DNA from 2 places in the Micromonospora sp. NPDC047134 genome. Region 2 is predicted to be linked to the other one. Evidence: riboswitches for the same ligand, from Rfam matches in the RefSeq annotation. Region 2 holds a riboswitch; the other holds the start of a gene.
The links. A riboswitch is a leader RNA that binds a small molecule or an ion and turns the genes downstream of it on or off. The one in region 2 is predicted to bind cyclic di-AMP.

Region 1: it holds a riboswitch for cyclic di-AMP, as region 2 does, so the genes downstream of both, ABZ795_RS19315 (NlpC/P60 family protein) here and ABZ795_RS19585 (hypothetical protein) in region 2, are expected to answer to the same signal.

Annotation. Positions count from the first base shown of each region.
Region 1 covers NZ_JBEYUI010000015.1:138,358-143,216, forward strand. Annotated here, with positions in the region: gene ABZ795_RS19305 ((Fe-S)-binding protein) at 1-1,344, shown strand, start outside; gene ABZ795_RS19310 (NlpC/P60 family protein) at 1,614-2,612, shown strand; cyclic di-AMP (ydaO/yuaA leader) riboswitch at 2,786-2,919, shown strand; gene ABZ795_RS19315 (NlpC/P60 family protein) at 2,987-3,973, shown strand; gene dcd (dCTP deaminase) at 3,976-4,554, opposite strand; gene ABZ795_RS19325 (pyridoxamine 5'-phosphate oxidase family protein) at 4,630-4,859, shown strand, end outside.
Region 2 covers NZ_JBEYUI010000016.1:44,956-49,814, reverse strand. Annotated here, with positions in the region: gene ABZ795_RS19595 (alpha/beta hydrolase) at 1-313, shown strand, start outside; gene ABZ795_RS19590 (AAA family ATPase) at 412-2,523, shown strand; cyclic di-AMP (ydaO/yuaA leader) riboswitch at 2,708-2,843, shown strand; gene ABZ795_RS19585 (hypothetical protein) at 2,848-3,906, shown strand; gene ABZ795_RS19580 (PfkB family carbohydrate kinase) at 4,121-4,859, shown strand, end outside.

The DNA of each region.
Region 1 (4,859 bases), on a different contig from region 2:
CACGTCGAGCAGTTCACCTGGAAGGGCCTGCTGGACTTCAGCACCTGCACGGAGTGCGGCCGGTGCCAGTCGCAGTGCCCGGCCTGGAACACCGGCAAGCCGCTGTCGCCGAAGCTGCTGGTGCTGAGCCTGCGCGACCACGCGTACGCCAAGGCGCCCTACCTGCTGGCCGGTGGCGGCAAGGACCTCACCGGTGAGGAGAAGGCCACCGCGGCCCAGTTGGCCCACCTAGACGTGCTGGCCCTGGCCGAGGCGGAGAAGCCCCTGATCGGTGACGCCGAGGCCGGCGGTGTGATCGACCCGGACGTGCTCTGGTCGTGCACCACCTGCGGCGCCTGCGTCGAACAGTGCCCGGTGGACATCGAGCACATCGACCACATCGTCGACATGCGGCGTTACCAGGTGCTCATCGAGTCCAGCTTCCCCTCCGAGGCCGGGGTGATGCTGCGCAACCTGGAGAACAAGGGCAACCCCTGGGGTGCCCCGCAGAACACCCGCGAGGACTGGACCAAGGGTCTGGACTTCGAGGTTCCCCGGGTCGGCGAGGTGGAGGACTTCGAGTATCTGTTCTGGGTGGGTTGTGCCGGTGCCTTCGAGGACCGGGCCAAGAAGACCACCCGGGCGGTGGCCACCCTGCTGAACGAGGCCGGGGTCTCCTTCGCCATCCTCGGCGAGGGCGAGACCTGCTCGGGTGACCCGGCCCGCCGGATCGGCAATGAGTTCGTCTTCCAGATGCTCGCCCAGCAGAACGTGGAGACCCTCAACGAGGCCTTCGAGGGCCGCGAGAAGGCCAAGCGCAAGATCGTCGCGACCTGCCCGCACTGCTTCAACACCCTGGGCAACGAGTACGGCCAACTCGGCGGGGAGTTCGAGGTGGTGCACCACACCCAGTTGCTGGCCCACCTGGTCGCCACCGGCAAGCTCACCCCGGTGCAGCCGGTCGACGGCGGGGTCACCTACCACGACCCGTGCTACCTGGGGCGGCACAACCGGATCTTCACCCCGCCGCGCGAGGTGCTGGGCAGCGCGGTAAGCGCCGAGATCACCGAGATGCCGCGGAACAGTGAGCGTTCCTTCTGCTGTGGCGCCGGTGGCGCCCGGATGTGGATGGAGGAGCGGATCGGCAAGCGGATCAACGTGGACCGGGTCGAGGAGGCCATGTCGACCGGGGCGCGGACCATCGCGGTCGGCTGCCCGTTCTGCTCGACGATGCTCACCGACGGGGTGAACGGCAAGGGCGCCGGCGAGCAGGTCGAGGTGGTCGATGTGGCGAGCGTCCTACTGCGGTCGGTCCGGCCCGAGCAGGGTCGGGGCGTCGAGGAAGGCGAGCCGGTCGCCAGCTGACCAGCACGTGACCGTACGAGGTACGGCGGGCCGATGTAGCCCGCCGTACCTCTTTATTTTAAATTGACGTGCGTGACTATAACGAAATGATCGACACCCTTTGTGTGCGGTTGGTCGCGCAAACGTGAATCGACCGTTGGTCGCCTTGATTCCACACCGCGCCTTCCCTAATGTTGGGCACCGACCGCCGTGGGTCGTCTGTCTCGCCCCTCAACCGCTCGCGGGACGCCCGGCGGTCGGCTGCAAAGGAGTCGCTGTCGGTGGCAACCATGCCCCTCCATCGTCCTGTGCCCGGATGGCCGCGTCGTCCAGGTGGCCTACGGAGAGCTGCGCACCGCCTGGTCGTGCTGGTGGCCGCCGCCGCGGTCGGTGCCGGCCTGATCGCCGCCCCCGCGTACGCGGAACCCTCCGTGGAGGAGATCGAGCGCCAGATCGACAAGCAGTGGCAGCAGCTTGAGCCCACCATCGAGCAGTACAACAAGGTGCGGTCGCAGCTGAAGGTCAACCGCAAGAAGGCCAGCGACCTGCAGAAGAAGATCCAGCCCCTGGCCCTGGAGGCCGAGCTGGCCATGAACCGGGTGGCCGACCTGGCCTCCCGGTACTACGTCAACGGGCCCTCTCAGGAACTCGGGGCGGTGCTGCTGAACGCCAAGCCGGACATGCTGGGCGAGCAGATGGCCCTGCTGGAGCGGCTGGCCGCGTACGAGCGGCAGCAGCTCGAGGGCGTGATGAAGGTCCGCAAGAAGTACGACGACCAGAAGGCCAAGCTCGACGCGCTGATCGCCGACCAGGAAACCAAGGAAAAGCAGCTGGCGGCGAAGAAGAAGCAGATCGACGCCAAGATCAAGCAGCTTGAGCGGTCCCTGCCGGTGACCACGGTCAAGACCACCAACTGCCCGACCATCAACGGGGTGGTCAGCGAGGCGGCCCGGACCGCCATCCGGGTGGCCTGCGCCCAGGTCGGCAAGCCGTACGTCTGGGGTGCCACCGGCCCGAACTCGTTCGACTGCTCCGGCCTCACCCAGTACGCGTACAAGGCCGCCGGCATCTACCTGACGCACTTCACCGGTGCGCAGTGGAACGAGGGCAAGGCCATCTCCCGGGCCGATGCCCGCCCCGGCGATCTGGTCTTCTTCCGCAGTGACCTCAGTCACGTCGGCCTCTATCTGGGCAACAATCAAATGGTGCACGCGCCCAGAGCGGGTAAACCGGTGAACGTCTCTCCGATCACCACCATGCCGATCGCCGGCTTCCGTCGACCCGGCTGAGGGATCGCACAGGAACATCGGCAGGGCCCCCGGTCAAGAGATCGGGGGCCCTGTCCTATGTCGGATCTGGACACCCTGTGTAGCGGCGTGGACCTGTTGTGTATCGACGGAGGTCGTCCCTAAGCTGGGCAATTGTCGGCCCGATGGCAGTTCCGCCCATCCCGGGCGGTGACGGTCCGACACCGCCGAGTCGCCTGTGCGAGCCGGGGACCCACGTTCCCGGGGTGAATCCGCGATCCGCGCGGTAGGGCGCCCCCTTCCCGCCCGAACCCGTCAGCTAACCCGGTAGGCGGTATGGGGAAGAAGGAGTTGGGAGCCCGGTGGCACACCATGCCCCGCGGCCACCGTCACGCCGGGCGACGACGCCCGGCCCGGTGACGGCTGCGCCGCGATCCCACTGGTACCGCTGCACCACCGCATTCGCCGTCCTGTCCGCGACCGCCGTCATCCTCACCGGCGGTGCCACGGCAGCCCACGCCGACCCGTCCGTCGACGCCATCGAGCGCCGGATCGACGCGGACTGGAACCGGCTGGAACCCCTCATCGAACGGCACAACGCCAGCCGGCAGGACCTGGCCGGCAAGCGCCGGGAGGCCGACTCCCTGGCCGCCCGCATCGCCCCTCTCCAGCGCCAGGTCGACGAGGCGATGACCCAGGTAGGTGCCCTGGCGGCACGGGCGTACATGGGTGACACGGTCGGTGCCGTCAACGTGCTGTTGGGCAGCAGGTCCCCCGGCGAGGTCGTGGAGCAGATCGGCCTGCTCGACCGGTACGCCCACCATCAGCAGCAGGCCGTCCGGCAGGCCGCCGCGCTACGCGACGAACTCACCGCCGCCAAGGCCCACCTGGAGGTGGCCATCGGCGAGTTGACCCGTATGGAGGTCGCCCTAGCGGGGAAGCGACGCCAAGTCGACGCCGAGATCGACCGGTTGCAGCGGCTACGACTGCGGGCGTACGGCCGGGGCGGTGGCGGCCCGCTGCGACCCGCGCCCTGTCCGGCCGGCTATCCGGGCGGGGCGGCCGGGGTGGCGGTGAAGTTCGCCTGCGCCCAGATCGGCAAGCCGTACTCCTGGGGTGCCGAGGGGCCGCAGGCGTACGACTGCTCTGGTCTGATGCTGGCCGCGTGGGCGCGGGCGGGGGTGGCCATGCCGCACAACGCGGCCCGGCAGCGTCAGGTGACCCGGTCGGTCGCCCGCAGTGCCCTACGCCCGGGTGACCTGGTCTTCTACTACCGGGATCTGCACCATGTCGGCATGTACGTCGGCGACGGCTGGGTGGTGCACGCCTCCCGCGCCGGTCAGCCGGTGAAGATGAAACGGATGGAGAGCAGCCCGATCCACAGCTTCGGTCGGCCCGGCTGAGGTCAGCGGGTCGGCCAGGTGCGCCAGTTCTGCCAGGCCCGGCTCGGGGTCGGGCCGCGCTGGCCCTGGTAGCGGGAACCGTAGACGGCCGACCCGTACGGGTGCTCGGCCGGCGAGGAGAGCCGGAAGATGCAGAGCTGACCGATCTTCATGCCGGGCCAGAGGGTGATCGGCAGGTTCGCCACGTTGGACAGCTCCAGCGTGACGTGCCCGGAGAAGCCGGGATCGATGAAGCCCGCGGTGGAGTGGGTGAGCAGACCCAGCCGCCCCAGGCTGGACTTGCCCTCCAGCCGACCGGCGAGCTGGTCACCCAGGGAGATGACCTCCAGGGTGGAGGCGAGCACGAACTCGCCCGGGTGCAGCACGAAGGGCTCGCCGTCGGGCACCTCCACCGGGGAGGTCAGGTCGTCCTGCCGGGTCGCCGGGTCGATGTGGGTGTAGAGGTGGTTGTTGAAGACCCGGAACAACTTGTCCAGGCGTACGTCGATGCTGGAGGGCTGCACCAGGGTGGGCTCGAAAGGCTCCAGCGCGAGGGTGCCCGCCTTGATCTCGGAGACCAGGTCGCGGTCGGAGAGCAGCATCGCCACACCATACCGATATGGCTGACCTGCGTGTCGCGCTACCTGTCTAGAACGTATGTTCGATAAGATGTCGGCATGGCTTCCTGGTCCGAATTCGCCGCTGACGAGCCTCGACTCGCCGACGGGATCCGCCTTCTCATGCAGCAGTACGGCCCGGGCTTCGGCTACCTGGCCACGGTCCGCCCCGACGGCGGGCCCCGGGTGCACCCGGTCTCCCCGGTGATCACCGATGACGGTCTCTACTGCTTCGTGATCGACTCTCCGAAGCGGCGTGACCTGGAACGCGACGGGCGCTACGCCCTGCA
Region 2 (4,859 bases):
GGTCACCTCGGCGGTGGCCCGTGCCTCGCTGCGCTCGATCGGCGGGTTCCGGGCCTCGATCGGTGACCAGCACCGGCTGGAGACCCTGGCCGCGTTGGCGCACCTGCCGGCCGCCGCCCTGGTCGGGGACAAGGACCGGCTGACCCCACCGCCCTGCGCGGAGTCGATCGCCGAGGCCCTGTCCGCGACCGAACTGGTGGTGTGCCCGGGGGCCGGCCACATGCTGATGATGGAACGCCCCGAGGAGGTCAACGAGGCCCTGTCCGGCGTACTGCGTCGGGTCCTGGGCGCCAGTTCCGTCCCGGGTTGTTGACAAAGGTCCCCTGCCCGAGAAGGTGCCCTTCCCTGCCCGTGGCGGGTGGGGCGTAATCTCGTGCGGTTGGCCGGGCGGCGGGACGAGGAGCACGAGCGGTGGATCAGAGCACCCTGGATCAGGAGATCGCCGTCGAGCAACGGCATCTCGACCGGGTGTACGCGCGACTGGCCGAGCTGCGGCGCGCGGCCGTCATCGCGGAGCGGGACGGCTACCGGCTGGCCCGGGTCGGCAACTTCGGCGCCCTGGTGGAACGCGACGCGATGGTCTTCCACGCCGCGCAGCGACGTCACCTGCTCGACGCGGAGTACGAGGGGCTGGTCTTCGGCCGGCTGGACCTGCGGGACGGCCAGGTGCTCTACGTCGGGCGGCTCGGCATCCGTGACGAGGACGCCAGCACCCTGGTGGTCGACTGGCGCGCCCCGGCCGCCGCGGCCTTCTACCAGGCGACCCCGGCCGAGCCCCTCGGGGTGGTGCGGCGCCGGACCATCCAGTCCAGCGGGGAACGGGTCACCCGGATCGAGGACGACCTGCTCGACCCGGACGCCGCACCGGCGGAGATGCCGGTGGTGGGCGACGGGGCCCTGCTGGCCACCCTGTCCCGGACCACCGGTCGGGGGATGCGCGACATCGTCGCGACCATTCAACGGGAGCAGGACGAGGCGATCCGCTCCCCCGCCTCCGGGGTCACCCTGGTCTCCGGCGGCCCGGGTACCGGCAAGACCGCGGTGGCCCTGCACCGTGCCGCGTACCTGCTCTACGCCGACCGCAGCCGGTACGCCGGGGGCGGCATCCTGGTCCTCGGCCCCTCCTCGGTCTTCGTCTCCTACATCGCCTCGGTGCTGCCGTCGCTGGGCGAGGACGCGGCCACCCTGCACTCCCTGGGCAGCCTCTTCCCCGGGGTGACGGCCACCCGGACCGACCCGCCCCGGGTGGCCACGATCAAGGGCTCGTTGCGGATGCGGCGGGTCCTGGAACGGGCCGTCCGGGATCCCGCTCCGGGGGTACCCACCCAGTTGCGACTGCTGTACCGGGGACAGTTGCTGCAACTGGACCGGGCGGAGCTGAACGCGATCTGGAACCGGGCGCTGCCGCGCGGCGCCCGCCGCAACGAGGTGCGCCGGGCCGGCTTCGACGGGGTACTGGCCGCGCTCTGGGCTCAGGCCCGTCGACTGGGCATCGGCGGGCTGCCCGAGCAGCGCGCCTTCGAGGACGAACTGATCGACCGCCCCGACTTCCGGGAGTTCCTCAAGGCCTGGTGGCCCCGGCTGCATCCCCGGCACGTACTCGGCTGGCTGGCCGACCACGAGCGGCTGCGTCGGTACGCCGGGGGCATCCTGTCCGGCGCAGAGATCCGGCTGCTGGCCGAGGCGTACCAGGGGCTGGCCACGGAGGGTCCGACGGTCGCCGACGCCGCCCTGCTGGACGAACTCGACACCCTGCTCGGTAAGCCGATGCGCCCGGCCCGGGCCAAGCGGGACCCTTTCCAGTTGGCCGGCGGGGTCCGGGAGTTGAGCACCTTCGCCGATCGGCAGCGGGCCGCCCGGCAGGCCGCCCGCGAGCGCCCGGAGGACTACCGGGACTACGCCCATGTGGTGGTCGACGAGGCGCAGGACGTCTCGCCGATGCAGTGGCGGATGATCGGCCGGCGGGGTCGGCTGGCCTCCTGGACGGTGGTGGGCGACCCGGCGCAGACCGCCTGGACGGGAGATCCCCAGGAGTTAACCCGCGCCCGGGACAAGGCCCTGGGACGGCGTCCGCGCCACCTGTTCACCCTGACCACGAACTACCGCAACTCGGCGGAGATCTTCGCGGTGGCGGCCGAGGAGATCCGTCGGGTGTACCCGGACCTGCCGCTGCCCACAGCGGTCCGCTCCACCGGGGTGGAGCCGATTCGACTGGTGGTGTCGGCGGCCGAGTTGGCCGGCCGGGTGGTGTCGGCCGCGCGCACCCTGCTGGACGAGGTCGAGGGCACCGTCGGGGTGATCACTCCGGTGCCCCGGCGGGCGGAGGTGGCGGGCTGGCTCGGCGGCCTGGGCGGCGATCGTCTCCAGGTGGTGACGAGCCTGGAGGCCAAGGGCATGGAGTACGACGGGGTGGTGCTGGTCGCCCCGAGCGAGATCCGGGCGGTGCCGGACTCCGGGGTACGCACCCTCTATGTCGCGCTGTCCCGAGCCACCCAACGGCTGACCACCATCGACTTCGGCTGAGCCCGCCCGGACACGCTGGGTACGGACACCCCGGTGACTGGTGTCACCAAGCGGGCATATTCGACACTTATGTCTGATTCTATGGTGAGCAGACGAATACCACGAGTCACACCGGCTGCACAGGTAACGGCAGTCCCGGTAGGCTCGGCTCCGGCCTCCGCCAGGCGGCACCCACCGGTGCCGGCGGTGGCCGCCGCTCAATCGCCCGCGAGGGCGAGCCGGGGAACCATGTTTTTCTGGGGTGCATCCGCGCACGCGCGGTAGGGATCTTCCGTCCCGAACCCGTCAGCTAACCCGGTCGGCGGCTGACGGAAGGACATGTGCATGCCAACAGTGGCAACCGCTAGACCGGCCGCCCGCACGGCGGCCCTGATCTGCGCGGCGCTCGCCCTGGCCGTGGGGGCCGCGCTGCTTCCCGGCCCCGCCGCAGCGGCGCCCGGCGATGTCGGCGACGAAGGCGGCACCCCGGCGCTGCGGGCCCAGTTGGAGGCGGCCAGCAAGGGGTACCTCGACGCCAAGGCCGCCCTGGACCGTTCGGTCAAGCGGCAGAAGCAGCTGGCCGGCCAGCTCACCGCCACCGAGAGCCAGCTCGCCGAACGCGGCAGCAAGGTGGCCGAGATCGCGGCCCAGGCCTACCGCTCCGGTCGGCTCAGCGCGGCGTCGGCCCTGCTCAACAGCGCCTCCCCGGCCGGCTTCATGGACCGGGCGGCGGCCCTGGACGCGGTGGCCGCCAACGAGGAGCGCGCCCTGGGTGAGCTGCGGGCCACCCGCGACGAGGTCAGCCGGACCAAGCAGGCGCTGGACCGGGAGGTCCAGGAGCAGCGCAAGCAGGTCGCGGTGATGGCCAAGCGCAAGGATCAGGCCGAGCGGGCCCTGACCGTGGCCAACGAGCGGGCCGAGGCCGCCCAGCGGGCCGAGCGGGCACCGACCCGGGCCGGTGGATCCAGCCCCCGGGCCGCCCCCGCGCCCCGCAACGCGAACGGCTCGTGGCCGGCGGAGTCGTGCACTGTCAACGACCCCACCCCGGCCAACGGCTGCATCACCCCGCGTACGCTGCACGCCCTCAAGCAGGCCAAGTCGGCCGGGTTCACCCGGTACGTCTCCTGCTACCGGTCGGGCGGCTCCGGCGAGCACCCCAAGGGCCGGGCCTGCGACTTCGCGGCGCAGAAGAACGGCTTCGGTGGGGCCGCCACCGGCGGTGACCGAACCTACGGCAACAACCTGGCGGCCTACTTCGTCAACAACGCCGACCGGCTCGCCGTGCTCTACGTGATCTGGTACAAGCAGATCTGGCTGCCCAGCAGCGGCTGGAAGACCTACAGCGGCGCGCGGGGCGATCCGTCCAGCGACCACACCAACCACGTACACCTGTCGGTGTACTGACCGATCCTCGCCACGACGCCGGGTGGGCATCCCCACCCGGCGTCGTCGTGTCCGCCCCGGCCGCTCGAAGATCCCTGTCCCCCGCCCGTCGCCGCGCGGGAATCCGCCACCTTGGTTACCGTCGAGGGTGAAGTGGACATTTCGCCACGAGGGGGCAGTGCATGAGGCAATCCACCATCCGGTTCACCCGGCCCGACAACCGCGGGTGGCTCCGGTGACCGGGCACGTCATGGTCTTCGCGCCCACGCCGCTGCTGACCGTCACCGTCGACCAGCCCAACGACACCCCGGAGCTGCACCTGCACCCCGGCGGGCAGGGGGTCTGGCAGGCCCGGATGGTGCTGTCCCTCGGTGTCGAGGTGGTGCTCTGCACCACCCTGGGCGGCGAGATCGGGCAGGTGCTGGAGCCGTTGCTGGTCAGCGAAGGGGTGGAACTCAAGGTCGTGGCCCGCGACTCCGGCGGCAGCGGGGGGTACGTGCACGACCGCCGGGAGGGCAGCCGGCGGGAGATCATCGACGTGCCCGGTCAGCCGTTGAGCCGCCACGAGTTGGACGAGCTGTACAACCTGGCCCTCAGCGAGGGACTGCGAGCGGCGGTGTGCGTGTTGAGCGGCCCCAATCACCCCAGCCTGGTACCGCCGGACCTGTACCGCCGCTTCGCGGCCGATCTGTGCGCCAACGGCAGCCCGGTGGTGGTCGACCTCAGCGGCGAACACCTGACGGCCGTCCTGGACAGCGGGGTGTTCTTCCTCAAGGTCAGCCACGAGGAGTTGATCGCGGACGGGCGGGCCGCCGGTGAGGATCAGGATCAGCTCATCACCGCCCTGTACGACCTGCACACCGCCGGCGCGGACAACGTGCTGGTCAGCCGGGCCGACAAACCGGCCCTGACCCTGCTCGACGGCGAGGTGTTCGAGGTACGGATGCCCCGGTTGGAGGCGGCCGACCCGCGGG